Regions from separate parts of the Hylemonella sp. W303a genome, predicted to be linked through region 2. Evidence: riboswitches for the same ligand, from Rfam matches in the RefSeq annotation. Region 2 holds a riboswitch; the other holds the start of a gene.
What was found. A riboswitch is a leader RNA that binds a small molecule or an ion and turns the genes downstream of it on or off. The one in region 2 is predicted to bind S-adenosylhomocysteine.
Positions count from the first base shown of each region.

Region 1: it holds a riboswitch for S-adenosylhomocysteine, as region 2 does, so the genes downstream of both, ahcY (adenosylhomocysteinase) here and metH (methionine synthase) in region 2, are expected to answer to the same signal.

Region 1 covers NZ_JBKFDG010000001.1:76,472-91,001, forward strand. The annotation lists gene ACLBKS_RS00355 (peptide chain release factor 3) at 1-528, opposite strand, end outside; gene ACLBKS_RS00360 (hypothetical protein) at 619-1,047, opposite strand; gene ACLBKS_RS00365 (hypothetical protein) at 1,244-1,771, shown strand; S-adenosyl-L-homocysteine riboswitch at 1,811-1,913, shown strand; gene ahcY (adenosylhomocysteinase) at 1,990-3,417, shown strand; gene ACLBKS_RS00375 (TlyA family RNA methyltransferase) at 3,552-4,316, shown strand; gene metF (methylenetetrahydrofolate reductase [NAD(P)H]) at 4,324-5,175, shown strand; gene ACLBKS_RS00385 (23S rRNA (adenine(2030)-N(6))-methyltransferase RlmJ) at 5,238-6,119, opposite strand; gene rplM (50S ribosomal protein L13) at 6,345-6,773, shown strand; gene rpsI (30S ribosomal protein S9) at 6,785-7,177, shown strand; gene ACLBKS_RS00400 (DUF6776 family protein) at 7,415-8,149, shown strand; gene ACLBKS_RS00405 (polymer-forming cytoskeletal protein) at 8,220-8,618, shown strand; gene erpA (iron-sulfur cluster insertion protein ErpA) at 8,787-9,164, shown strand; gene mdtD (multidrug transporter subunit MdtD) at 9,265-10,704, shown strand; gene ACLBKS_RS00420 (anhydro-N-acetylmuramic acid kinase) at 10,759-11,901, opposite strand; gene ACLBKS_RS00425 (M23 family metallopeptidase) at 11,923-13,407, opposite strand; gene tyrS (tyrosine--tRNA ligase) at 13,682-14,530, shown strand, end outside.
Region 2 covers NZ_JBKFDG010000004.1:334,512-349,041, forward strand. The annotation lists gene ACLBKS_RS09980 (TerC family protein) at 1-666, shown strand, start outside; gene ACLBKS_RS09985 (RNA methyltransferase) at 707-1,780, shown strand; gene ACLBKS_RS09990 (PACE efflux transporter) at 1,800-2,222, shown strand; S-adenosyl-L-homocysteine riboswitch at 2,232-2,307, shown strand; gene metH (methionine synthase) at 2,330-5,053, shown strand; gene ACLBKS_RS10000 (ABC transporter substrate-binding protein) at 5,399-6,355, shown strand; gene ACLBKS_RS10005 (ABC transporter permease) at 6,360-7,184, shown strand; gene ACLBKS_RS10010 (ABC transporter ATP-binding protein) at 7,181-7,993, shown strand; gene hutC (histidine utilization repressor) at 8,008-8,778, shown strand; gene hutH (histidine ammonia-lyase) at 8,847-10,403, shown strand; gene hutU (urocanate hydratase) at 10,472-12,178, shown strand; gene ACLBKS_RS10030 (HutD family protein) at 12,270-12,953, shown strand; gene hutI (imidazolonepropionase) at 12,950-14,215, shown strand; gene ACLBKS_RS10040 (FAD-binding oxidoreductase) at 14,239-14,530, shown strand, end outside.

The DNA of each region.
Region 1 (14,530 bases), on a different contig from region 2:
CTGGCCCACGGGCCAGGTCATCGGCACGCAGGGCATGCCGAGTTCGCGTTCGACTTCGTCCAGAATGTCCAGCGGGTCGCGCACTTCGCGGTCCATCTTGTTGACGAAGGTGATGATGGGGGTGTCGCGTTGCCGGCAGACTTCAATCAAACGCCGGGTCTGCGCTTCCACGCCGTTGGCCGCGTCAATGACCATCAGCGCCGAGTCCACGGCGGTCAGCACGCGGTAGGTGTCTTCCGAGAAGTCCTTGTGGCCAGGGGTATCGAGCAGGTTGATGACATGCTCGCGGTATTGCATTTGCATCACCGAGCTGGCCACCGAGATCCCGCGCTGCTTTTCGATTTCCATCCAGTCGGAGGTCGCATGGCGGCTGGCCTTGCGCGCCTTCACTGAGCCCGCGATCTGGATCGCGCCCGAGAACAGCAGCAGCTTTTCCGTCAGCGTGGTCTTGCCGGCGTCCGGGTGGGAAATGATGGCGAAGGTGCGGCGGCGCCGGACTTCCTCGGCGATGTGGGGGGCGTGGGACACGGGGTGGTTCCGGAAAAAGGAAAAGCAAGCCCTCTACTCCAGAACAGAAGCGGCTTGCTGGAGCGCGGATTTTATTCGGCGCGCCGATGCTCAGTTTTCCAGGGGAGGATGTTGCGCGTTGGCATGCAGGGCCGCGATCACGTCGCGCACGGTCTTGCGGGCTTCAGCGGGCAGTGCCTGGTAGCGCTTGAGCATCTCCCGGTCCTGCATGGACAGCTCGCCCCAAGGCGAGGCGGGTTCGCGCACGGCGCGCGTGCCACCGCTGTCGAGGCCAAAGCGCAGCTCGTCAGGACTCACTTGCAGCCAGTCGGCCAAGGCACGCAGCTTGTCTTGCATCGGAATGGACACACCCAGCAGCCAGTTGCGCGCCGTGTGCGGCGTGATGCTGCGGCCCCAGTACCTCAGATTGAACTCATTGGCCACGACCGTGGGCGAAACCTTGACTCCGGCAGCGGCGAGGGCTTGTCGCAGGCGTGAGGCAAAAGCTTGGGCTTCGCTGGTGTGTGGAGTAGTGACCATGCCGCGAAAGGTAGGAGCAAGGCCGCACAGAAAATGAATTTTTAATCACAAAAATTGTGAGAGTTGATCAATAATTCATGTCAAGCCAATTGAGGCGATTCTGAGGTGCTGTTCTGGAGGGAATATGGCGATGGGCGAACCATGTCAGAGTCTGGGAGCGCCAAGTGGGAGTCAGTGGCATGCGCAACTGTCTGCCATGAGGGAGTTGGAAGACCGGGAAGTACGGCGCCTACGCGAGACCCTGCCTGCGCGGTTGCCACGCTGGCACCCCCGTTTGCGGGTCCGGCAGGCCGTGGCCGGGGCGATCCGGGAGGCCGGTGATCGGCTGCTGGGCGATTTTTACGCCATGCTGCGCTGTCGAGTGGACCTGGATGGCCTGATGCCGCACCCAGCCCGCCGGCACCTGCATGGCTTGGTCTGGCGCTGGCTTGGGCGGGTGACGCGAGCGGAACAGCCTTGGTTTGATGCCCACTCGAGCGATCTTTTACGCCGCATCGGTGAACTTTGTGGGCGACACCGAGTCCCCTTGGACACGGTGTCCGTGGGCATTTCCCAGTTTGGTCATGGGCTCACGATGCAACTCGCCGACGCAACTTTGAAGCGCGCAGACATGCTGGCGGCCGGGCATTACATAGGCAGCCTGACCCAGCTTGCCCAGGAACGGCTCACAACGGCGGCTTTTCGGTGGAGCGAGGGCCGGCCGTTTCCTCGCAATGCTGGTTGATCCGACTGGCGTCGTTTCGTGTGCGCGTTACAATCCGCTTCGTTCGAGGAGCGTTGCAGCCCTTGTGCCTGTCCAGCAGGCCTAGCGGCGAGGCTCGAACCCCAGGGCGGCAGGCCCTGCCTTCCAACTGCGCTCACCCACCGGTCGTCGTGAGGTGAGGTCTTCCCCGCGCACGTCGACTCCGGTGGTGTTCAACCGCTACAGCTTTGGAGTTCACCATGAGTGCCGTCCTCAAACCTTCCCAAGACTACGTCGTCGCCGACATTTCCTTGGCCGATTTCGGCCGCAAGGAAATCAAGATCGCCGAGACCGAAATGCCCGCGCTGATGGCGATCCGCGAGGAGTACGCCAAGAGCCAACCGCTCAAGGGCGCGCGCATCACCGGCTCGCTGCACATGACCATCCAGACGGCCGTGCTGGTCGAAACGCTGCAAGCGCTCGGGGCCCAAGTGCGCTGGGCCTCGTGCAATATCTTCTCCACTCAGGATCACGCCGCCGCCGCGCTGGTGGCCACCGGAACGCCGGTGTTCGCTTACAAGGGCGAAACGCTGAAGGATTACTGGGACTACACCCACCGCATTTTCGACTTCGGTCCCAAGGGTGACGCCAACGAAGGCCCGAACATGATCCTGGACGACGGCGGCGACGCGACGCTGCTGATGCACCTGGGTCAAAAGGCCGAGAAAGATCCGTCCGTGATCGCCAACCCGGGCAGCGAAGAAGAGCGTGAGCTGTTCGCGGCCATCAAGGCCAAGCTGGCCCTGGACCCGACCTGGTACACCCGCAAGAGCGCCAAGATCATCGGCGTGACCGAGGAAACGACGACGGGCGTGCATCGCCTGAAGGAAATGTCGGCCAAGGGCACGCTGAAGTTCCGCGCCATCAACGTCAACGACAGCGTGACCAAGAGCAAGTTTGACAACCTCTATGGTTGCCGTGAATCGCTGGTGGACGGCATCAAGCGCGCGACCGACGTCATGATCGCCGGCAAGATCGCCGTCGTGGCCGGGTACGGCGACGTGGGCAAGGGCAGCGCCCAAGCCCTGCGCGCCCTGAGCGCCCAAGTGTGGGTCACCGAGATCGACCCTATCAACGCCTTGCAAGCGGCGATGGAAGGCTATCGCGTGGTGACCATGGACTGGGCGGCCGACAAGGCCGACATCTTCGTCACCACCACCGGCAACAAGGACGTGATCACGCACGACCACATGAAGGCGATGAAGCACAACGCCATCGTTTGCAACATCGGTCACTTCGACAACGAAATCCAGGTTGCCTCGCTTGAGCAATACCAGTGGGAAGAGATCAAGCCCCAGGTGGACCACGTGATCTTCCCGGACGGCAAGCGCATCATCCTGCTGGCCAAGGGGCGTCTGGTGAACCTGGGTTGCGCCACGGGCCACCCGAGCTACGTGATGAGCTCGTCCTTCGCGAATCAGACCATTGCCCAGATCGAGCTGTTCACGCACAGCGATTTCTACGAGAACGGCAAGGTCTATGTGCTGCCCAAGCACCTGGACGAGAAGGTTGCGCGCCTGCAGCTCAAGACGCTGAACGCTCAGCTGACCGAGCTGACGGACGAGCAGGCCGCCTACATTGGCGTGCCCAAGCAAGGCCCGTACAAGCCGGATACCTACCGCTATTGAACGGCGGTTATCGCGCCGGCGCGTTGCGTCGTTGCAGCCCGAAGAAAATCCTCGCGTACAGCCAGTGCGCTGCGGTGTTCTTTGGTGGCCTGCGCGCTGCATCGCATTCCGTTCGCCACGCCACCACATCACCCATGCGCGCTGATCAACTGCTGGTCGACCGCGGTCTGGCCGTGTCGCGCGCGCAGGCGCAGCGGCTGATCGCGGCAGGTGTCGAATGGCAGTCGTCGGTCGGCGAGTGGAAGCGCGTGGCCAAGAATGGCGACGAACTGCCCCTGTTGGCTGAGTTGCGCTTGCTCGATGACTCGGAGGCCCGCTACGTTTCTCGCGGAGGGCTCAAACTCGAGGGAGCGCTCCAGCGGGCAAGTCTCAAGGTCGCTGGCTGGGTTTGCCTTGACGTGGGTCAGTCCACCGGCGGCTTTACCGATTGCCTCTTGCAGGCTGGCGCGGTGCGGGTGGTGGGGTTGGATGTGGGGCAGGCGCAACTGCACCCGCGCTTGCGCGAGGACGCGCGGGTCGTCTGCATTGAAAGTTTGAATGCGCGCGACCCGGCCGCCGTGATGGCCGCGCTCGAGGACCTGGTGCCGGACGGCGGCTTTGATCTGCTCGTTGGCGACTTGTCTTTCATATCGCAGACCCTGGTGCTCCCGGCCCTCGTTCCTTGGCTCAAGAGCGGCGGGCATCTGCTGACGCTGGTCAAACCCCAGTTCGAGCTGCAACCGGGGCAGGTGGGCAAAGGCGGCGTGGTGCGAGACCCCAGCATGTACCCCTTGGTGGAGCAACGCCTGCGAGATGCCTGCAAGTCCCTGGAACTGCAGGTGCGTGACTGGTTCGACTCCCCCATCGCCGGGGGCGATGGCAACCGCGAATTTTTCATCCACGCGATCAAATCACCGTGAGGCTCGCATGAGCGAACAACAAGCACCGCAATCATTGCCCTTGAGCATTGAGTTCTTTCCGCCCAAGACCCCCGAGGGCGTCGTGAAACTGCGCGCCGTGCGTCAGCAACTCTATGCGCTGCAGCCCGAATTCTGTTCAGTCACTTATGGCGCAGGCGGGTCCACCCAGGAAGGCACATTCGCCGCCGTGAAAGAGATCCTGGCCGAGGGCCTGGACGCCGCGTCGCACATTTCCTGCATTGGTGCGACTCAATCGACCATGCGTGAGAACCTGACCACCTTGAAAGGCATGGGGGTCAAGCGCCTGGTCACGTTGCGTGGTGATTTGCCCAGCGGCTATGGCGCTGGGGGTGAGTTCCACTACGCCAGTGATTTGGTGGCGTTCATTCGTGCTGAGACGGGTGATTATTTCCATCTCGAAGTTGCGGCCTACCCGGAGGTGCATCCGCAGGCCCGGTCCCCCGAGGCCGACCTGCAAGCTTTCGCAGCCAAAGTGAAGGCTGGCGCGGATTCGGCCATCACCCAGTATTTCTACAACGCCGACGCCTATTTCCGTTTCGTCGAAGACGCCGACGCGCTGGGGGTGACCGTGCCCATCGTGCCGGGCATCATGCCCATCACCAGCTCCACCCAGCTCATGCGCTTCAGTGACGCCTGCGGCGCGGAGATCCCGCGGTGGGTGCGTTTGCGCTTGCAGGCTTATGGCGATGACACGGCCAGCATCAAGGCGTTTGGTCTGGATGTGGTGACGGCCTTGTGCGAACAGTTGCGCGCCGGTGGTGCGCCCGCCTTGCATTTCTACAGCATGAACCAGAGCGCGGCCACGTTGGAGATCAGCCAGCGGCTGGGTCTGATCTAAGCCTGCAGCGTGTCTGGCACCTGGCCGGCCGGCGGTGCATTGCCCCGGACTCGGGGGCAGTCTCAGTGCGTTGTGCTTTCCAGCGTGTAAGCCGCGTTGCGGTCCTGCCCTAGCAATTCGACGAGCTGTGGCAAGGTCGATTTCAAGGCGTCTTGCAGGGTGTGCGGCGGATTGACGATGAACATGCCACTGGCGGGCAAGCCGGTGGCGTCCTTGCCCGACTTCACCGTCAGCGTGGCATGCAGCCAGGGCCTACCGGCCTGGTTGGTCAGGGTCCGCAGGCGTCTCGGCAGTTCGTGGGCCTCCGGGCGTGGAATGATGGGATGCCAAATGGCGTAACAGCCCGTGGCGAAGCGCTTCAATCCCTCGGCGAGCAGGCTGGCAACGCGTGCGTAGTCGGTTTTGATCTCATAGCTCGGGTCGCACAGCAGAAGGGCACGGCGCGACGGCGGGGGCAGAAATTGGGTCACGCAACCGAATCCGTCTTCCCTCAGTACCGCGATCTGCCGCTCAGCCTCCAGTTGGGCGATGTTGGCTGCGAGTGCCTTGCTGTCGGTCGGATGCAGTTCGAAAAGCTTGAGACGGTCTTGCTGGCGCAGCAGGCGTTGCAGAACGAAGGGTGAGCCCGGGTAGACCTTGGGGGTGCTGGATTGGGAATAGGCCGCGCCCGGATTGAACTCGTTGACCAGCTCCACGTAATCTCGCACGATCTCGGGGAGTGTGTGAGCGTGCACTTCGATTAACTTTGCGATGCCGTCGGCTGCTTCGCCACTGGTTTGCGCGTAGTCGCCGTCCAGGCGGTACAGGCCAGCGCCAGCGTGGGTGTCGATGACGGTGAGTGCAGTGTCTTTTTGCGTCAAATAACGCGCGATCGCGATCAAGATGCTGTGCTTGAGGACGTCGGCATGGTTGCCGGCATGGAAGGCGTGTCGGTAGCTGAACATGGCCGCCCGATGTTAACTGCCCGGCGAGCCTGGAATTTGTATAATGGCAGGCTTCGCAGCGCTTTTGTGGTCCCGCGGCGAAGGCTGTCGATGCAGTACTTGCGCACTCCCCCGAGGGGTAATCTTGGCGCATCGACTCGGACATTACCACCTAAGAGGCTCCCTCAAGAGGAGCACCGACCGTGGAAAAGGGCCCGCCAAACCATCCTCCAAGAGAGAAAACTCATGACTACGTTCAGCGCCAAGCCCGCTGACGTGAAGCACGAGTGGTTTGTGATTGACGCCACCGATAAGGTGCTCGGACGTGTCGCCAGCGAAGTGGCACTCCGTCTGCGCGGCAAGCACAAGGCCATTTACACGCCTCACGTCGATACCGGTGATTTCATTGTTGTCATCAACGCTGCAAAGCTGAAGGTGACCGGCACGAAGTCGCTCGACAAGATCTATTACCGTCACTCGGGCTACCCGGGTGGCATCACCGCCACCAACTTCCGTGATTCGCAAGCCAAGCATCCCGGCCGCGCACTCGAGAAGGCTGTCAAGGGCATGCTGCCCAAGGGCCCGCTGGGCTACGCCATGATCAAGAAGCTCAAGGTCTATGGCGGCGCAGAGCATCCGCACAGCGCGCAGCAACCCAAGCCGCTGGCCATCTGAAGGAGTCCGAAATGATTGGTGAATGGAACAATGGCACGGGCCGTCGCAAGTCCAGCGTCGCGCGCGTGTTCCTGAAGAAGGGCTCCGGCAAGATCACGGTCAATGGCAAGGACATCGCCGAGTACTTCGGCCGTGAAACCTCCATCATGATCGCGAAGCAGCCTCTGGTGCTGACCAACCATGTCGAGACTTTCGACATCCAGGTCAATGTGCACGGCGGTGGCGAATCGGGCCAAGCTGGCGCGACGCGTCACGGCATCACCCGTGCGCTGATTGACTATGACGCGGCGCTCAAGCCCGCCTTGTCGCAAGCCGGTTTCGTGACGCGCGATGCGCGCGAAGTCGAGCGCAAGAAGGTCGGTCTGCACTCCGCGCGTCGTCGCAAGCAGTTCAGCAAGCGCTAATGCGAGTCGTGTCCTGCCTATGCCCCTATCCCTATGTGGCAGTGGCGTGGGTGGGAGCATGATGAGAGCAGTTGTCAGAGCTGTATGTCTATGGATGATCTCGTCTCCAAGGTGGATGTCGGGGTCGCTCATGCGTCTGTCATGAGCCTGACAATCTGTTGCAATCTAAAGGCCGCCTGGGCTTTAATCCGGCGGCCTTTTTCTTTGCGCGGCTGCTAGACTTTTCCCCCTATGCGAATGCGTCTGCTACTTCGGCGTCTGACGGTGAGCGCACCGCGCATGTCCGTGCGCAGCTCCTTGCCTTGGCCATTGCGTTGGGTCATTGCCGCCGTGACTTTTGGCTTTTGTGCTGCCATTGGCCTGTGGGCTTTCGAATTCGGTCGCGACATTGCGGGTATCGAAGGTGGCAGCGCGGGTTATGTGGAGAAACTGGAGCAGCAGCTTTCCGAGCTGCGCAGTCAGGCGCGCTCCATGAAGGACGAGCGTGACGAGGCGCTGGCCAAGGCGAACACAGCTTCCACCTTGATGGCTGCCGAGCAGGCTGCTCAGGAGCGTCTGACCGAACTCAACAGGCAACTGGAGGCAGATAATCAGCGCTTGCGCGATGATTTGGGCTTCTTCGAGCGTCTGATCCCAACGGAGGGTGGGTCTGAGGCCCTTGCGATCCGCGGACTGCAGGCTGTCGTTCAGCAAGACGGGCAGGGCCAGCAAGTCAAGTGGCAGGTTCTGGTGATTCAGCCTCAGAAGAACGCGCGTGAGTTCAGCGGACAGTTGGAAGTTCAGTTCATCGGCGTACAGTCGGGGCGGCCGTGGTCGGCCCCCTTGCCGCAAGGCGCGCAACCCATCCGTTTGCGTCAATATGCGCGCGCCGAGGGAACCTTCCAATTGCCTCCAGACACCGAGATCAGGAGCATCAGCGCCAAGGTCATGCAGGGCGACGCGGTGCGCGCGGAGCAGTCAGTCAAGTTGTAATCTGAATTCGCAAGGATGTGACCGCGCGTTGCGCGTTTCACGCCGAATTTCTGAGTAGAAAGTTGTTCCCATGTTCAGCAAGCAAAAACCCCCGGCCATTCGCAGTTTGATTGCCGACGGCAATCACATCGAAGGCCATGTGCACTTTCGCGATGGCCTGCGCGTGGACGGCACCATCGTTGGTAACGTGCGTGCCCGCGAGGAAGACAGCAGCATCCTGGTGATCTCTGAAACCGCGTCCATTCTTGGAGAGGTGCACGCTGATCACGTGATCGTCAATGGCACGATCAAAGGCCCGGTCTATGCCCGTCAGATGCTGGAGCTGCAGCCCAAGGCGCGCATTGAAGGTGATGTGTTCTACACCGCCCTGGAAATGCACCAAGGCGCGATCATCGCTGGCTTGCTGCGTCCCACGCCCTCGATGCTGGAAGACAAGCCGGCCCTCAAGCTGGCTGCAACCGGCAACTGAGCGACAGAGATCTGAACCGCCGGTTGCTGCTGAACGCGGGCCACGCGCCCAGCGTCGGAAGGCTTCGCCAGCGGTGTGGGTTTGTATTCGGGACGCCGCCTAGGGTGACCATTGGGTGTACCATCGCAGCCCTGTTATTGAACAACTTCCTGCCTGAAGGAGTTTTCCATGAGCGCCGTTGCCGAATCCGTCCAAACCGATGTCGTGAGCGAGATGCCCGCGCCGATCCTCTTCACTGACAGCGCGGCTGCCAAAGTAGCTGACCTGATCGCTGAGGAAGGTAATCCGGATTTGAAGCTTCGCGTGTTCGTGCAGGGCGGCGGTTGTTCCGGCTTCCAGTACGGCTTCACCTTCGACGAAGTGGCCAACGAAGACGACACCACCATGACGAAGAATGGTGTCTCCCTGTTGATCGATGCGATGAGCTATCAGTACTTGGTGGGCGCTGAGATCGATTACAAGGAAGACCTGCAGGGTGCGCAGTTCGTGATCAAGAATCCGAACGCCACCACCACCTGCGGTTGCGGATCGAGCTTCTCTGCGTGAGTACTTTCCGCCTCTGACACGCAAAGCCACCTCCGGGTGGCTTTTTGCATTGGCACGATGGGGTTCCCGTCGCCTCTTCCCGTTTGCTAGTTGCTGCCCCATGAACACCGTTGCTCCCGCTGCTGCGCCCACGGAAGCTGAGTTGCGCTCCCTGCTGTGGCTGGTGGCGGTGGGTTTCTTCATGCAGACCCTGGACGCCACCATCGTCAATACCGCGCTCCCTGCGATGGCACGCAGCTTGGGCGAAAGCCCTTTGCGCATGCAGTCCGTGGTCGTGGCTTATTCGCTGACCATGGCGATGCTGATCCCCGCCTCAGGTTGGCTGGCGGATCGCTTTGGATTGCGCCCGGTATTCATGAGCGCCATCGTGCTCTTTTCCGCTGGATCGCTGCTGTGCGCAATGGCCGGCAACCTGAGCCTGCTGGTGGCCGCGCGCGTACTCCAAGGCCTGGGTGGAGCACTGCTGCTGCCAGTGGGGCGGCTTGCGGTGCTCAAGACCTTCCCGCGTGAGCGTTTTCTTCAAGCCATGAGTTTCGTGGCCATCCCTGGGCTCATTGGCCCACTGATTGGCCCCACGTTGGGGGGCTGGATCGTGGAGGTGGCGACATGGCACTGGATTTTCTTGATCAATCTGCCCGTGGGTCTGCTCGGCGGTCTCGCGACCTTGCGCTACATGCCCGTGCAGCGCAACGTCGCATTGGCGCGCTTTGATCTGACCGGTTACCTCCTCCTGGCCTTCGGGATGGTGAGCCTATCCCTCGCGCTGGATGGTCTCTCAGGCTTGGGGCTGCGCCAAGCCGGTGTGTTGGTCCTGATGATCTTTGGCTTGGCCAGTCTGACGGCTTATTGGATGCACGCATTGCGCCATCCCAATCCGCTGTTTTCGCCCCATCTGTTCGGCGTGGCCTCCTTGCGCATAGGCTTGTTGGGCAATTTGTTCTCGCGCCTGGGTAGCGCTTGCATGCCGTTGATGATCCCGCTGCTGATGCAGGTCACGATGGGCTACTCGCCCTTGCAGGCGGGGTTGATGATGTTGCCCGTCACCCTCGCGAGCATGGGCATGAAGCGCCCGGGCACTTGGCTGCTGACGCGTTTCGGTTACCGCCGTGTGCTCGTCCTCAACACGCTGCTGGTGGGTTTGGCAACCGCGAGTTTCGCGCTGACCACCCTCGACCAACCCGTGGGGTTGCGCGTCGTGCAACTCATGGTCTTTGGTGCGGTCAACTCCATCCAGTTCACTGCCATGAACACACTCACCCTCAAGGACCTGGGCCCCACGATGGCCAGCAGCGGCAACAGTCTGCTGTCGATGGTGCAGATGTTGGCCATGGGCATGGGCGTGGCCGCAGCGGGCGCCGTGCTGGCGGCCTTCACGGGCTATTTCGGTCCAGTGGAAGCGGCGGCTGCCCTGCCGGCTTTTCGCGGCACCTTCGTCTGCATGGGGCTCATGACCATCGCATCAGCGGCGATCTTCTGGCAACTGTCGGATTTTGAAGCACCCGCCGCTCGGTCTAGGCACGAACCGGCCGAGATGGAGTAAGGGGCGCGCGGAGTTTGCCTCGACATCAAGGCCGGCTTCCCGAAAGCGCTCGCGTCAAACCGGGTAAATGGCTCCCAGCACCCGCGCATGCCGCGCACCGGTGACGCGCGTGATGTTGCCGGTTTCACCGGCCAAGCATTGACGCGCCAGCCAAGCGAAAGCCGCGGCTTCCACCTGCAGCGGTGGCAGGCCTGCAGTCTCCGTGCTGGTCACCGCCATCCCAGGGAGTTGGCCGCGCAGACGCCGCATGAGGTCATCGTTCAACGCGCCGCCGCCGCAGACGTACAAGGTCTGGCAGGTGGGCGCATGGCGCAGCAGGTCCGCCGCGCAAGTGCGTGCCGTCAACTCGCTCAGGGTCGCTTGCACATCCGCAGGCGCGATCCGCGGATGGCGAGCCAAGCGCGACTGCAGCCAATCGCGATGAAACAGATCTCGTCCCGTGCTTTTTGGAGGGGCGAGTCGGAAAAAAGGTTCGTCCAGCAGATCCCGCAACAAGGCGTCATGGACGTGTCCACTGGCGGCCCAGCGCCCTCCCGCGTCATAAGGTTGGTCTTGATGCAACTGGCACCACGCATCGAGCAAGGCGTTGCCCGGCCCGCAATCGAACCCTCCCACCGAGTCCGCTTGCAGCAAGCTGAGGTTGCTCATGCCGCCGATGTTGAGCACCGCCACCGATTCATGGGAACCCGCCGCAGGGCCAAAAACCGCGTGATGGAACGCTGGCACCAGCGGCGCGCCCTGACCACCCGCGGCAACGTCACGGCTGCGGAAGTCCGCCACCACGGTGATGCCCGTCAGTTCGACCAGCAGGGCTGGATTGTTGAGCTGCAGCGTGTAGCCCGTGCCACCGGCACCTTCGTGCTGGGGGCCAGGTTGATGGCGCACGGTTTGGCCATGCGCGCCAATCGCCCGGACCGCATCTCGGTCCACGCCCGAGCGCATCAACACATCTTCCACCACGGCCGCGTAGACGCGAACCAAGCCGTTCGCAGCCAATGCAGCGCGATGCAGTTCATCCCTGCCTTCGGGTGTGTTGAGCGCAAGCAGCTCGGCGGCCAGTGTCTCGGGCAGCGGGCGCGCTGCGTGGTGCAAGACGCGAACCGCGTTCTTGCCCGGTTGGGTCGTGATCTCGGCCAGCACGCCGTCCACGCCGTCGAGCGAGGTGCCTGACATCAGGCCGATGAACAGAGAAGTCATGAGTACAAATGACAGCGGGGGTCAACGCGAGGCCAGCAGCTGGGCAGCCCCCAACTGCTGCCGGGCCTGTAGTGCAACTTGGTCAAAGGCGGGGCGGTTCGCCGCGGACACTGGTGGCGCCGCTTCGCTGCGGCGCACGATCAGCAGTGGGTTCTGATGTCGGCCATTGATGCGAAACTCGTAGTGCAGGTGCGGGCCCGTGGCCCAACCGGTGGCGCCACTGGCCGCGAGCGTCTGGCCTTGCGCGATGCGTTGGCCGTGTCGTACCAGGATGCGGCTGAGGTGGGCGTACAAGGTCTGGTGCCCGTTGCGGTGCCGCAAGATCACCACCTTGCCGTAGCCGCCCTGCTCGCCCGCGAATTCCACCACGCCGTCACCCACGGCCCGCACCGGCGTGCCGATAGGCGCCGCGTAGTCCACGCCCAGGTGCGCGCGCCAGGTTTTGAGGATGGGATGAAAGCGCATCCGAAAACCACTGGTCACGCGAGAGAAGGCCAACGGTGACGCCAGGTAAGCGCGCTTGAGACTTTGGCCGTCCAGGGCGTAGTAACCGCTGCGACCCGTGGTCTGGGTCGGTTGCCCTGGGATCAGTGGTTCTGGTTGATCAGCATTCGGTTCGGTGAACCACACCGCCTGGTAGGCCTTGCCTGCATTGATGAACTCTGCGCTCAGCACCCGGCCCGCGCGCAGAGGTTCACCGTCGCCTTCCAACATTTCATAGACCACGGCGTAGCGGTCGCCCTCGCGCAGGTCACTGTGGAAATCGATGTCGGCGGAGAAGATTTCCGCCAGCTGCACGGCCACGGCGTCTGGAATCCCCGCCTGGTCCGTGGAGGCAAAGAGTGAGCTATCGATCACACCGCTGGCCATGCGCAGCGACGCGGTGAGCATGGCCTTTTCCAGGCGGGAACTGAAGCCGTCAACCGTGCGCTCAATGATCAGGCGCTCGAAGCTGCCATCGTCGCTGGGACTCCAGCGTGCGGTGAGTTTGAGCAAGGTGTTGCGTTCGCTCGCCTCCACACTCAGCAGTCGGCCCGTGCGCCCCAGCAGGTGGCGGTGCGTGAGCATGTCCCGTTTCAGAAAGGCGGCGGCTTGCGTATCGTGGATGCCCAGCCGGTGCAGCAATCCTTCAGCCGTGTCCTGGGCCCGGGACAATTCGGAGCGGTAGACGCTGAAGCGGAACCCTTCGCCCCGCGGCGACGTGCTCACCGTCGACATGCCGAGGGGCGCTGGCGTGGGCGCGGTGAAAGGCGAGACGAAGGGCAGTGCCTGCACTTCGGCGGTGACTTGCTGCACGGGCAGCCGCGCTGGATCGGGCGCCAAGGACACCACCACCGCCGCCACCGCGTAAGCCCCAGCGCCCAGACCGAGCGTGGCCAGGGTCACCCCGAGCACGAGCGGCGCCCAGCGCCGCTGAGAGCCTCTGGTCCAAAGGCGCCAGGTTAGCCGCACGCGGGCACGCAGGGAGCGGGGCAGGCGTTGAAGCAAGGAGCGCAGGGCGGACATGAGGGATGCAGTGATGGGAAGGGTGCGATGGGATGGGGGGCGGCAATACCGGTCGCACAAGCGCCTGAAGGAGTTAGCAAAGGGCGGGCCCGATCGCTCGGTCTGGCCCCGGGGCAGGTGCGGCCGCTGGGCTCAGGCGCGAGCTCGCGGCACGTAAAATCGGCTGCCTTTGGCGCTCTGACCTCTTACCATCAGCGGACTCGCCAAGGCGCGCTCCGATCTGGTGCGCGACGAGTATATCGGCCCCTTTGGACCGGGCTGTAGAAAAATCCCTATGAACACATCCTCTCCCGTTGCTCCCTTTCCCGTCACCGACCGCGTGCGCGAGGCTTTGGCCGTGACCCGGCGCGGCTGCGAGGAATTGATTCCCGAGGACGACTGGATCAAGAAGCTGGCCCGCTCCGAGGCCACCCAAACGCCCCTGCGCATCAAGCTGGGCCTGGACCCCACCGCGCCTGATATCCACCTGGGCCACACCGTGGTGCTGAACAAGCTGCGGCAGTTGCAGGACCTCGGGCACCAGGTCATCTTCCTGATCGGTGACTTCACCAGCCTGATCGGTGACCCTTCGGGCCGCAACAGCACCCGCCCGCCGCTCACGTCGGAGCAGATCAAGGCCAACGCCGAGACCTACTACAAGCAAGCCAGCCTGGTGCTGGACCCGCAGCGCACGGAGATCCGCTACAACAGCGAATGGTGCCTGCCGCTGGGCAGCATGGGCATGATCCAGCTCGCCGCCAAGTACACCGTGGCGCGCATGATGGAGCGCGACGACTTCACCAAGCGCTACCAGGCCGGCACGCCGATCAGCGTGCATGAATTCCTCTACCCACTGATGCAGGGCTACGACTCGGTCGCGCTCAGGTCCGACCTCGAACTCGGCGGCACCGACCAGAAGTTCAACCTGCTCATGGGTCGCCACCTGCAGCAGGAACATGGCCAGGAGCCGCAGTGCATCCTGACCATGCCCCTGCTCGTGGGGCTGGACGGCGTGGACAAGATGTCCAAGAGCAAGCACAACTACATCGGCATCAGCGAGGACGCCAACACCATGTACGCCAAGGTGCTGTCCATCAGCGACGCGCTGATGTGGGATTGGTACACCTTGTTGTCCTTCAAGTCC
Region 2 (14,530 bases):
ACCTATTTCGCGGTGCCGCCCATGTACCAGAAGCGGGTGCTGATGATCGGCATCATTGGTGCCATCGTGCTGCGCACGGTGATGATCCTCGCGGGCAGTTGGTTGCTGGCGCAGTTCCACTGGATCTTGTATGTCTTTGGCGGCTTCCTGGTGCTGACCGGCATCAAGATGTGGTGGGCCGCAGGCAAGGAGGGCAGCCTGGACGACAACCCCGCGTTGCGCCTGCTGCGTCGCATCATGCCGGTGAGCCAGGGTTTTGATGGTGAGAAGTTTTGGACCATCGAGAACGGCAAGCGCATTGCCACGCCCCTGCTCATGGTGGTGGCCTTGGTCGGCCTGACCGACGTGATCTTCGCGGTGGATTCGATTCCCGCCATCTTCGCGATCACGCAGGACCCGTTCATCGTGCTCACCAGCAATGTGTTCGCCATCCTGGGCCTGCGTGCGATGTTCTTCCTGCTGCAGGCCGTGGCCAGCCGCTTCCATCTGCTGAACTATGGCCTGGCCGTGGTCTTGGTCTTCATCGGCACGAAGATGATGCTGATCGACATCTACAAGATCCCGGTCGCCGTTTCCCTGGCGGTGGTGGTGGGCATTCTGGCCGTGACCATGTTCTGGAGCGTGCGCACCTCGTCCAGCCGGTCGAGCGCCAAACAGGTAAGCTAAAGGGTTCGGAGCCCCACTCTCGGGGCTCCGCTTCCCGCCCATGCAGATCGAAACCCTGCGCCGGCGTCTGCGGGCGCTGGGTGCCAATCCCCGTCACGAATACCGCGTCCTGCGGCTTTGGTCTCAGGCCAAGCCGCAAGACGATGGCCCGCGGCCGATCGAGAACTTCCTGCCGGCATCACTGCGCGCCGCTTTGCCGGAAATCACACGCGATCTGGCCGCGCTGGCGACGCTGCACGCCGAACATCCCGGTGAGGACGGGTCGCGGCGCCAGGTCGTGGCGCTGGCCGATGGTCAGTTGGTGGAGAGCGTGCTCATGCCCACGGCGGACTCTCGACAGCGCACCCCCACGCTGTGCGTTTCCACCCAAGTGGGCTGTGCCGTGGGCTGCGTCTTTTGCATGACCGGTCGCACGGGCTTGATCCGTCAGCTCGGTAGCGCCGAGATCGTCGCCCAGGTGGCCCTGGCCCGCGCCCGTGCCACCGTGCGCCGCGTCGTCTTCATGGGCATGGGCGAACCGGCGCACAACCTGGACAACGTGCTCGAGGCCATCGATCTGCTGGGCACAGCGGGGGACATCGGGCACAAGAACCTGGTGTTCTCCACGGTGGGTGATCCGCGGGTGTTCGAGGCCTTGCAAAGCCGGTGCGCCGACCAGGTGCGCCCCGCCCTGGCCCTGTCACTTCACACCACGCGGGCCGACTTGCGCGCGCAGCTGCTGCCGCGTGCGCCGCGCCTCACGCCCGAGGAGCTGGTGGACGCGGGTGAGCGTTACGCGCGGCTCACCGACTACCCCATCCAGTACCAATGGACGCTGCTCGAAGGTATCAATGACGGCGACGAGGAAATCGAGGGGCTGGTGCGCCTGCTGCAGGGCAAGTACGCCATACTCAATCTCATTCCCTACAACGCGGTGGACGACCTGCCTTACCGGCGTCCCGCGCGGGAAGCCGCGGTGGCCATGGCGCGCCGACTGCACCAGCGCGGCATCCTGACCAAGCTGCGCCAGTCGGCCGGGCAGGACGTGGACGGTGGCTGTGGTCAATTGCGCGCGCGTGCCGTTCAAGCAGAGCCCCGCCCAACACGCCGCGTGATTCCGGTCGAGGCCGCCTGAACCCCTACAGAAAGTTCCCATGCAAGGTATTCGACGCAAGATCGTCTATGTCGGTCTCTACGAGGCCATCGCCATCGCTATATGCACCGTGGGTTTCGCCCTGGCCTCGGGCCAAGGTGTCGGGCGCGCCAGCGCGCTGTCCGTGGCCTGCTCGGTCACGGCGGTGCTCTGGAACCTTGTGTTCAACCATGCCTTTGAGCGTTGGGAGTCCCGCCAGTCGGTGCGCGGTCGGGGCCTTGCGCGGCGCGTGGTACATGCGCTCATGTTCGAGGGCGGCTTGGTGCTGATGCTGGTGCCCTTGATCGCCTGGTGGTTGGACGTCGGCCTGTGGCACGCCTTGGTGATGGATTTGGGGCTGGTGCTGTTCTTTCTGGGCTACACCTTCGCCTTCACCTGGGCCTTCGACAAAGTGTTCGGCCTGCCGGCCACTGCCGCCCCTTAAAATCGCGCATCCTCCAAGGAGCGTTGCAGCGCACGCCATGTGCGTCAGGCTTGGAGCCTACTTTCCGCAACGACGCTCACCTGACCCCGTCTTTTCGCAGGTGAGCCGTGTCTGAAGTCTCTCTTCCTCCTTTGAAGTTGTCCGGCCTGGAGCCCCTGGCCATCGGACCGGGCTCGCTCTTCGTCAACATTGGCGAGCGCACCAACGTCACGGGCTCCAAGGCCTTTGCCCGCATGATCCTGAACGGCCAGTTCGAGGAAGCCCTGGCTGTCGCGCGTCAGCAGGTCGAGAACGGCGCCCAGGTGATCGACGTCAACATGGACGAGGCCATGCTCGACAGCCAGGCCGCCATGGTGCGTTTCCTGAACCTGATCGCCAGCGAACCCGACATCGCTCGTGTTCCGGTGATGATCGACAGCTCCAAATGGAGCGTGATCGAGGCGGGCCTGCGCTGCATTCAGGGCAAGGGCATCGTCAACTCCATCTCCATGAAGGAGGGCGTGGACGAGTTCAAACGCCAGGCGCGGCTGATCAAGCGTTATGGCGCCGCCACGGTGGTCATGGCCTTCGACGAAAAGGGCCAGGCCGACACCTATGCGCGCAAGGTCGAGATCTGCGAGCGGGCCTACCGCATCCTGGTGGACGAGGTGGACTTTCCGGCCGAGGACATCATCTTCGATCCCAACATCTTCGCCATTGCCACCGGCATCGAGGAACACAACAACTACGCGGTCGACTTCATCGAGGCCACGCGCTGGATCAAGCACCACCTGCCTGGCGCGAAGGTCAGCGGCGGCGTCTCCAACGTGTCGTTCAGCTTCCGCGGCAACGAGCCGGTGCGCGAGGCCATTCACACGGTGTTCCTCTACCACGCCATCAAGGCCGGCATGGACATGGGCATCGTCAACGCCGGCATGGTGGGCGTGTATGACGATCTGGACCCGGTGCTGCGCGAGCGTGTCGAGGACGTGGTGCTCAACCGCCGAGAGGACGCCGGTGAGCGCCTGGTCGAGATCGCCGAGAGCGCCAAGGGCGCAGCCAAGGACGAAGGCAAGAAGAACGAATGGCGAGCCCTGCCCGTGGCCCAACGCCTGAGTCACGCCTTGGTGCATGGCATCACCGAGCACATCACCGAGGACACCGAGGAGGTCTACCGCGAGATTCTGGCCAAGGGCGGTCGGCCGCTGCACGTGATCGAAGGCCCGCTGATGGACGGCATGAACATCGTGGGCGACCTGTTCGGCGCGGGCAAGATGTTCCTGCCCCAAGTGGTCAAGAGCGCGCGGGTGATGAAGCAGGCCGTGGCCCACCTCGTGCCCTACATCGAGGAAGAAAAGCGCCAGCAGGAAGCCGCGGGCCAGGACGTGAGCGCGCGCGGCAAGATCGTCATCGCCACCGTCAAGGGCGACGTGCACGACATCGGCAAGAACATCGTCACCGTCGTGCTCCAGTGCAACAACTACGACGTGGTCAACATGGGCGTGATGGTGCCCGCCCATGAAATCCTGGCCAAGGCCAAGGCCGAGTCGGCCGACATCATTGGCCTGTCGGGCCTGATCACGCCCAGCTTGGAAGAAATGCAGTACGTCGCGGCCGAGATGCAGAAGGACGAGCACTTCCGCAGTCGCAAGACGCCCCTGCTGATCGGCGGCGCCACCACCAGCCGGGTGCACACCGCCGTCAAGATCGCGCCGCATTACGAAGGCCCCGTGGTGTACGTGCCCGACGCCTCGCGCAGCGTGAGCGTGGCTCAGGGGCTGCTGGGTGAGCAAGCCCAAAACTACATCGCCGAGGTGCAAGCCGACTATGAGCAGGTGCGGCGCTTGCACGCGGGCAAGAAGCAGACGCCGCTGTGGCCGCTGGAACAGGCCCGTGCCAACAAGACCCCCATCGCCTGGAGTGGCTACACGCCGGTGAAGCCCAAGTTCATCGGCCGCCGCGTCTTCAAGAACTTCGACCTGGCCGAGCTGGCCCGTTACATCGACTGGGGCCCCTTCTTCCAGACCTGGGACTTGGCCGGCGCCTATCCGGCCATCCTGGATGACGAGGTCGTGGGTGAACAAGCCCGCAAGGTCTACGCCGATGGGCAGGCCATGCTGCAGAAGATCATCACGGGCCACTGGCTGACGGCCAGCGCCGTGCTGGGCCTGTACCCCGCGCAGAGCATCAATGAAGACGACATCGCGCTCTACACCGACGAAAGCCGGACGCACGAGGCGCTGGTCTGGTACGGCCTGCGTCAGCAGACCGAGAAACAGGAAGTCGACGGGGTGATGCGTCCCAGCCGCGCCCTGGCCGACTTCGTCGCGCCGCGCGACAGCGGCGTGGCCGACTACGTGGGCCTGTTCGCCGTCACGGCGGGCCTGAACATCGAGAAGAAGGAACAGGCCTTTATGGCCGCCCACGACGACTACAGCGCCATCATGCTCAAGGCCCTGGCCGACCGACTGGCCGAGGCCTTCGCCGAATGCCTGCACCAGCGCGTGCGCACCGACCTCTGGGGCTATGCCGTGCAGGAAGCCTTGAGCAACGAGGACATGATCGCCGAGAAGTACCAGGGCATCCGCCCCGCGCCGGGTTACCCGGCCTGCCCGGACCACAGCGTCAAGCGAGAGATGTTCGAGCTGCTGCACTGCGAGGAGATCGGCATGGGCCTGACCGAGAGCCTGGCCATGACGCCCGCCGCCAGTGTGTCGGGCTTTTACCTCGCGCACCCCGAGGCCCAGTACTTCAACGTCGGACGCATCGGCGAGGACCAGTTGCAAGACCAGGCCCGGCGCCGCGGCCTGAGTGAGCAGACCTTGCAACGGCTGCTGGCTCCCAATCTCTAAGCTGCAGGCGTGTCCGCTTGCGCGGGCATGCAAGGTGGACGGATTCGAACTCGACCCCGAGCCTGAATGGCTGAGGTTGGCACGCCTTGTGCTGAATGGATCGCACCTTTCCTAGCACAGGCTTGTCTATACAGCAAGATGGTGCAGGTCCGCATGGAAACCGCCCCAGGCTGGGGCAACATACACCGGACCGGTGCTAAGTCTTGGCGCGAAAGCGTCTGGGGACGATGGGGTGAACGTTTCAGTACGCCCCATCTTGTATAGACAGGTTGGGTCGGCGTGACCTCTGGGCCGGGTTTCGTGCCGCGCGAGCGGTCCTTCATTTCTCAGGCAAAGGAAATTTGTATGCGCAAGTCCCTCGTGAAATCCGCAGCCCTCTGGGCCTCGGCCCTGCTGCTTGCCAGCGCCGCTCAAGCGCAGGACACCAAGATCGCCCTCGGCATGTCGGGCTGGACGGGTTTTGCCCCGCTGACCCTGGCCGACAAAGCCGGCATCTTCAAGAAGAACGGCCTGGACGTGGAAATCAAGATGATTCCGCAGAAGGACCGCCACCTGGCCCTGGCCGCCCAAGCCATCCAGTGCGCCGCCACGACGGTGGAGACCCACGTCGCCTGGAACACCAATGGCGTGCCCATCGTGCAGATCTTCCAATTGGACAAGTCCTATGGCGCCGACGGCCTGGCCGTGCGCAACGACATCAAGAGCATCGCCGAACTCAAAGGCAAGACCGTGGGCGTGGACGCACCCGGCACCGCCCCCTATTTCGGCCTGGCCTGGATGCTGAGCAAGAACGGCCTGTCCATGAAGGACGTCAAGACCGTCACGCTGTCGCCCCAGGCTTCGGCCCAGGCCTTCGTCACCGGCCAGAACGACGCCGCGATGACTTACGAGCCCTACCTCTCGACCGTGCGCGCCAACCCGGCCGCGGGCAAGATCCTCGCGACCACGCTCGACTACCCCATGGTGATGGACACGGTCGGCTGCGCCCCCGATTGGCTCAAGGCCAACCCCAAGGCCGCTCAGGCCCTGGCCAACTCTTACTTCGAGGCGCTGGAGATGATCAAGGCGGACCCAACCAAGGCCAACGAGATCATGGGCTCGGCCGTCAAGCAGACCGGCGAGGCCTTCGCCAACTCCTCCAAGTTCCTGCGCTGGCGGGACAAGGCGGCGAACCAGAAGTTCTTCGCGGGTGATCTGCAGGCCTTCATGAAAGACGCCGCGGCCATCCTGCTGGAAGCCGGCGTGATCCGCAAGCTGCCGGACAACTACGACGCCATGTACGACACCCGCTTCATCAAGTAAAGCCATGACCCTGCCTCCCGTCATGCCGGCCATGCCCAGGCGTCACCGCCGCGGCCTGGCGCCCCTGCAGCCTGTCAGCGCGCGCGCGCGCTGGATGCTGGGCCTGGGCTTCTTCGTCGTGTTCTTCGGTGTCTGGGCCTTCTTCACGCTCGGCGGTTATGTCTCATCCACCTTCCTGGCCAGTCCGCTGACCATGGCTCGGGAAGGCTGGCTGCTGTTCACCGAGTTCAACTTCATCCACGACATCGGCATGACGGTGTGGCGGGTCTTCGGTGGCTTCCTGTTGGCGGCCGTGATCGCGGTGCCCCTGGGCATCGCGATGGGCGCGCACAAGGGCGTCGAAGCCTTTCTCGAACCCTTTGTGTCGTTCTGCCGTTACCTGCCGGCCTCGGCTTTCATTCCGCTGCTCATCCTTTGGGCGGGCATCGGCGAGCTGCAGAAGGTGCTGGTCATCTTCATCGGCTCGGTGTTCCAGATCGTGCTCATGGTCGCGGTCACCGTGGGCGCGGCCCGCAAGGACCTGGTCGAGGCGGCCTACACCCTGGGCGCCAGTCACAAAGGCATCGTCCAGCGGGTGCTGATCCCCGGCGCGGCGCCCGACATTGCCGAGACCCTGCGTCTGGTGCTGGGCTGGGCCTGGACCTACGTCATCGTGGCCGAGCTGATTGGCTCGTCCTCGGGCATCGGCCACATGATCACCGACAGCCAGGCCTTGCTCAACACGGGCCAGATCATCTTCGGCATCATCGTGATCGGGCTGATCGGCCTCATTTCCGATTTCGCCTTCAAGGCCCTCAACCGCCGCCTGTTCGCCTGGAGTTCGCTGTGAGTGCCTCGGCCCATTCATCCAACACCTCGTCCGTGAAGCTGTCCATCCAGGGCGTCTCGCGCGTCTTTACCAGCCCCCAGGGCACTCAGACCCAGGCGCTCACGCCCATCGACTTCGAGGTGCGCGAGAACGATTTCGTCACCATCCTCGGCCCCTCGGGCTGCGGCAAATCCACGCTGCTGCGCATCGTCGCGGGCCTGGACCAGCCCAGCACCGGCCAGGTGCTGCTGGACGGCCAGCCGGTCGAAGGGCCGGGCGCCGACCGCGGCATGGTGTTCCAGAGCTACACCCTGTTTCCCTGGCTCACCATCGAGCAAAACATCCGTTTCGGCCTGCGCGAGCGCGGCCTGCCCGAGGCGCAGCAGAAGGAACGTTCCGACTACTTCATCGCCAAGGTGGGCCTGCGCGGTTTCGAGCAGCACTTCCCCAAGCAGCTCTCCGGCGGCATGCAGCAGCGCACCGCCATCGCGCGCGCGCTGGCCAATGACCCCAATATCCTGCTGCTGGACGAACCTTTCGGCGCGCTGGACAACCAGACCCGCGTGCTGATGCAGGAGCTGCTGCTCGGAATCTGGGAGTCGGCGCAGAAGACCGTGCTCTTCGTGACCCACGACATCGACGAAGCCATCTTCATGGCCAACCGAGTGGCCGTGTTCAGCGCGCGCCCCGGCCGCATCAAGACCGAGATCGCGGTGGACTTTCCGCACCCACGCCACTACACGGTCAAGACCTCGCCCGAGTTCATGGCCATCAAGGCGCGCCTCACCGAGGAAATTCGCGCCGAATCCATGGCCGCCGCCGAGCACTGAACTCTTTGAACCGCATGTCACGTTCCGCCGCCCCCTCTCGTCCACGCGCTCCCGCCGCCGCCAGCTCGGTCGCGCTCTACCAACAGGTCAAGGACTACATCGCCCGCAAGATCCAGGACGGCAGCCTGCGTCCTGGCGACCGCCTGCCCTCGGAGCACGAACTGGTGGCGCATTTCGGCATCGCGCGCATGACGGTCAACCGTGCCCTGCGTGAGCTGACCGAGCAGGGCCGCATCGTGCGCGTGGCGGGCGTGGGCAGCTTCGTCGCCGAAGCCAAGCCGCAGTCCACCTTGCTGCAGATCGCCAACCTGGGCAGCGAGATCCGCGCGCGCGGTCATGACTACCGTTGCGACATGCTGGTGGTGGAGCGCGTCGCGGCGGCGCTGGACATCGCGGCCGCACTGGACGTGCGCACCGGTGAATCGGTGTTCCATTCGGTCTGCGTGCACTTCGAGGACGGCCTGCCCATCCAGCTCGAAGACCGCTACGTCAACGCGCGCGTGGTGCCCGACTACGGCCAACAGGATTTCCGCCAGCAGCAGCCTTCGGAATACCTGGTGCGCAACGTGCCCTTCGACGAAATTGAGCATGTGGTCGACGCGGTGCTGCCCACGGCCGAGCAAGCCCAGCACCTTCAGATGCCCGCCACCCAGCCCTGCCTGCTGTTGACCCGCCGAACCTGGACCCGCAGCACGCCCGTGACCCTGGTGCGCTGCCTGCATCCGGCCAACCGCTACCGGCTGGGCAGCCGTTACCACGCCGACGGCAACCCCGTGTACACCTGAAGCGGCAGAGCCGTGCTTCGCTCATTTGCGTCCGTATTCACGCCCGTACTTGTCTAGACAGGAATGCCATGACCACCCAACCAACGCCGTCCATCCTCACGCTCACGCCCGGCGACGTGCCGCTTGCCCACTGGCGCGCCATCTACCGGGGGGCGGTACCGCGCCTGGACGCCGCCTGCGCCGCTGCCGTGGCCGCCAGCGCCGACACCGTGGCGCGCATCGTCGCGCGCGGTGAACCGGTCTATGGCATCAACACCGGCTTTGGCAAGCTGGCCAGCGTGCGCATTCCCGCCGAGGATTTGGAAACCCTGCAGCGCAACATCGTGCTCTCGCACGCGGCCGGCGTGGGTGAGGCCACGCCGCTGCCGATCACGCGGCTGATGATGGCGCTCAAGCTGGTCAGCCTGGCCCAGGGGGCCTCGGGCATCCGCCCCGCGACCCTGGCCTTGCTCGAAGCCATGCTGGCGCGCGGTGTGATCCCGGTGGTGCCAGCCCAGGGTTCGGTCGGTGCGTCGGGTGACCTCGCGCCGCTGTCGCACATGACGGCCGTGATGATCGGCGTGGGCGAGGCCGACACACCGAGTGGCCGATTGCCTGCCGCTCAGGCCCTCGCCAGCGTGGAGCTGGCCCCCGTCACGCTCGGGCCCAAGGAAGGACTGGCCTTGCTCAATGGCACGCAGTTCTCCACGGCCAATGCGTTGGCCGGATTGTTCGAGGCCGAGCGCCTGTTTCAGTCGGCCTTGTTGACCGGGGCTTTGGCCACCGATGCCGCCAAGGGTTCCGACGCGCCCTTCGACCCGCGCATTCATGCGCTGCGCAAGCACCGGGGCCAGATCGCCACCGCCGAGGCGCTGCGCCAGTTGCTGGCGGGCAGTGCCATCCGCGCCTCGCACCTGCAAGGCGACGAGCGCGTGCAAGACCCGTACTGCCTGCGCTGCCAGCCGCAGGTCATGGGCGCCTGCCTGGACCTGCTGCACCACGCGGCTTCCTTGCTGGAGACCGAGGCCAACGGCGTGTCCGACAACCCGCTGATCTTCAGCAATGACCAGGGTGGCGAGGCGCTGTCGGGCGGCAACTTCCACGCCGAGCCCGTGGCCTTCGCGGCCGACATGATCGCCATGGCGATTTGTGAAATCGGCTCGCTGGCCGAGCGTCGCATCGCCATGCTGGTGGACCCGGCGCTCTCGGGCCTGCCCGCCTTCCTCACGCCCAAGCCGGGCCTGAATTCGGGGTTCATGATTCCGCAGGTCACGGCCGCGGCCTTGGTGTCAGAGAACAAGCAACGCGCCTACCCGGCCAGTGTCGACTCCATCCCCACCTCGGCCAACCAGGAAGACCATGTGTCGATGGCCGCGCATGGCGCGCGTCGCCTCTTGCCCATGGTCGAGAACGCCATGGCCGTGATCGCCATCGAGTGGTTGTGCGCGGCGCAGGGCTGCGACTTCCACGCGCCGCTGCAGACCAGCGCGCCCTTGACCGCGGTGCGCCAGTTGCTGCGCCAGCAGGTGCCGCACCTCGACGATGACCGCCACATCACGCCGGACTTGCAGGCCGCCATCGCCCTGGTGCGCAGCGGTTCCTTGGTCCAGGCGGTTGCGGTCCCGGTCTTGCCCTCGGTGGCTTGAGCGCGCGCCCATCGAGACCGTTCCTTCGTTTCCACCCCTTCCAAGATCTTCTGTCCCAGGAGCTTCCCATGACCACCTCCACCGACCCTCGCCTGGACCCGACCCGCGTGATCCGCGCCCCGCGCGGCAACACCTTGCATTGCAAGAACTGGATCACCGAGGCGGCCTACCGCATGATCCAAAACAACCTGGACCCCGACGTGGCCGAGAACCCGCAGGCCCTGGTGGTCTACGGCGGCATCGGCCGCGCCGCGCGCAACTGGGAATGCTTTGACCAGATCCTGGCCTCGCTCAAGGACCTGAACGACGACGAATCACTGCTTGTTCAGTCGGGCAAGCCGGTGGGTGTCTTCAAGACCCACGCCCACGCGCCGCGCGTGCTGATCGCCAATTCCAACCTCGTGCCCAAGTGGGCCCACTGGGAGCACTTCAATGAGCTGGACCGCAAGGGCCTGTTCATGTACGGCCAGATGACGGCGGGCAGCTGGATCTACATCGGTGGCCAGGGCATCGTGCAAGGCACCTTCGAGACCTTCGTCGAGGCCGGGCGCCAGCACTACAACAACGACCTCTCGGGCAAGTGGATCTTGACGGCCGGCCTGGGCGGCATGGGCGGCGCGCAAACCTTGGCCGGTGTGCTGGCCGGTGCCTGCGTGCTGGCCATCGAATGCCAGCAAAGCAGCATCGACTTCCGCCTGCGCACCCGCTACGTGGACAAGCAGGCCAAGGACATCGACGACGCGCTCGCGCTGATCGAGCACCACACGGCCAAGAAGGAAGCGGTCTCCATCGCGCTGCTGGGCAACGCCGCCGAGGTGCTGCCCGAGCTGGTGCGTCGCGCCAAGGCGGGCGGCCCGAATGCGATCAAGCCCGACATCGTGACCGACCAGACCTCGGCCCACGACCTGATCAACGGTTACCTGCCGCCGGGCTGGACCGTCGCGCAGTGGAAGACCGCGCAGCGCGACCCGGCCCAGCATGCCACGCTCAAGGCCGCCGCCGCCAAAGGCTGCGCGGTGCATGTGCAAGCCATGTTGGACTTCCAGGCCATGGGCATTCCGACGGTGGACTACGGCAACAACATCCGCCAGGTCGCCTTCGACGAGGGCTTGAAGAACGCCTTCGATTTCCCCGGTTTCGTGCCGGCCTACATCCGCCCGCTGTTCTGCGAGGGCAAGGGGCCGTTCCGCTGGGTTGCGCTTTCGGGCGACCCCGAGGACATCTACAAGACCGACGCCAAGCTCAAGGAACTGTTCCCGCACAACAAGCACATGGTGCGCTGGCTGGACATGGCGCGCGAGCGCATTGCCTTCCAGGGCCTGCCCGCGCGCATCTGCTGGCTGGGCTTGGGCGAGCGCCACATCGCGGGTCTGGCCTTCAACGAGATGGTGAAGAAGGGTGAACTCAAGGCCCCCATCGTGATCGGCCGGGACCACCTGGACACCGGCTCGGTCGCCAGCCCCAACCGCGAGACCGAGGGCATGAAGGACGGCACCGACGCCGTGAGCGACTGGCCGCTGCTCAACGCCTTGCTCAACACTGCGGGCGGCGCCAGCTGGGTCAGCCTGCACCACGGCGGCGGCGTGGGCATGGGCTACTCGCAGCACGCGGGCATGGTGATCGTGGCCGACGGCAGCGATGCGGCAGCCGAGCGCCTGGCGCGCGTGCTGGTCAACGACTGCGGCTCGGGCGTGATGCGCCATGCCGACGCGGGCTACGAACTGGCGATCGAGACCGCCAAGAAGTTTGGCCTGAAGCTGCCGATGTTGCGCTGAAGCGCCGCATCCAAATGCCGCTTCCAAACGCCGCATGTGGGTGCCTTGAACTCAGCGCCTTGATTCGTACCGCCCCGACCTGATTCGCGCCATGCCTGTCCATCTCTTCGACCGCCAGCAATTGCCCGCCACGCCGTGGAAAAACGGTGGCGGTGTCACGCGCGAAATCGTGTGCCAACCGCCGGGCGCGGGCATGGACGCGTTCGACTGGCGCGTCAGCATCGCCCACATCGCCAGCGATGGACCGTTCTCGCGGTTCGAGCAGGTGGACCGCGTGATCACCTTGCTCGAAGGCGCGGGCGTGCGCTTGCACAGCCATGACGGCGCCGTGGACCACCGGCTGGACCGGCCCTGGGAGCCGTTCGCCTTTCCCGGCGAAGCGCCAGTGCAAGGCGATCTGATCGCGGGCGACTGCCATGACTTCAACGTCATGACCCGACGCGGTCGTTGCCGCGCGCAGGTGGTGGTGGTCCGCGAAGCCGTGTCGCTGCCGCCCACGGACGCAGGGCTGTTGATGGTGTTGGCGGGACACTGGCAGTTGGCAGGCGCTTCGAACGCGCCGCGCGACGCCACGGCGCCGAGTGCCCACGTCCCCGAGGGGCGGCGAGCCGACCAAGGTGCCGACACGGATGCCAACACGGGGGTCACTTGGACGCTCGCCACCCACCACGGCCTGTGGTGGCACGATGGCGGTGGGCCCGTGCACCTGCGGCCCGCAGTGCAACATGGCCTGGCGGCCTTGCTGGCCGTGTCCATCGAATGGGAGCACGCATGAACATCCAGGAATTGCCCAGTGCCGACGGTGTCTGGACCGATCTCACCCTGGCGCCCGAAGCCTGCGGGCCGGGCTCGGCCGCGCTGCCCGATGCGGCCTTGGTCGTCGGCGAGGGCCATATCCGTTGGCTGGGCGCGCGTGCCGATCTGCCCGCCGAGTACGCAACCCTGCCGCGCCACGACGCACAGGGCGCCTTGGCCACGCCGGGCTTGGTGGACTGCCACACCCACCTGGTCTATGGCGGCCAGCGCGCCAATGAATTCGCCATGCGACTGGCCGGTGCGAGCTATGAAGACGTGGCCCGCGCTGGAGGGGGCATCGTCTCCAGCGTGCGCGCCACGCGGGCCGCAAGCGATGACGAGTTGCTAACGCAGACCGCGCCGCGCCTGCAGGCGCTGCTGGACGAAGGCGTCTGCGCCATCGAGATCAAGTCGGGCTACGGCTTGAGCCTCGAACACGAACGCACCCAGCTGCGCGTCGCGCGTCGCTTGGGCGAACAGTTCGGCGTCACGGTACGCACCACCTTCCTCGGCGCTCACGCCCTGCCGCCCGAATACGCGGGCCGCAGCCAGGCCTACATCGATCTCGTCTGCCAGGAGATGATGCCGGCCCTGGCCGCCGAGGGCCTGATCGACGCGGTGGATGTGTTCTGCGAGCGCATCGCCTTCACGCTGGCCGAGACCGAGCAGGTGTTCCGCGCTGCCCAGGCCCTGGGCCTACCCGTCAAGCTGCATGCCGAGCAGTTGTCGGACATGGGCGGCGCGGCGCTGGCCGCGCGCTACGGCGCTCTGTCTTGTGATCACATCGAACACCTGAGCGCCGAAGGCATCGCGGCCATGCGGCAAGCAGGCACCGTGGCCGTGCTGTTGCCCGGCGCGTACTACTTTTTGCGTGACACGCACCTGCCGCCCGTCGCAGCACTCCGCGAGGCGGGCGTGCCCATGGCCGTGTCCACCGACCACAACCCTGGCACGTCGCCCACGCTCAGCCTGCTCTTGATGATGAACATGGCCTGCACCCTGTTCCGCCTGACCGTGCCCGAGGTGCTGGCCGGGGTAACCCGCCACGCGGCCCAGGCCCTGGGCTTGCAGCACAGCCACGGCACACTGGCCGTGGGGCGGTCGGCCAACTTCGTGCTCTGGCCCGTGCAGGACGCGGCCGAGCTGGCCTACTGGCTGGGCCACAAGCCGCGCTGCGTGATCGTGCGTCAGGGGCGTCGGGTCCGTGCGACGTCGCACGACTCGGCAAGCCTGAGGCCCTGACCCTCGACAGTAAGAGCCCAACGATGTCCTCAAGTCGCTTGCTTGAAGAACTGACGGCCACCCTCGGCGCGGACCTCGTGCTGCCCGGCCCCGAGGTGCCCGAGAGTTACCACACGGACTGGAGCGGCGCGCCGCCCGTGTGCCCGCTGGCATTGGTACGACCCCGCGACACACAGCAGGTCAGCGCGTTGATGCGCCTGTGCAGCGCGCACCGCATGCCCGTGGTGCCGCAAGGTGGACGCACCGGCCTGGCGGGCGGGGCCGTGCCCGTGCCCGGCTGCGTCGTGCTGTCGCTCGAACGCATGCAGGCCATCG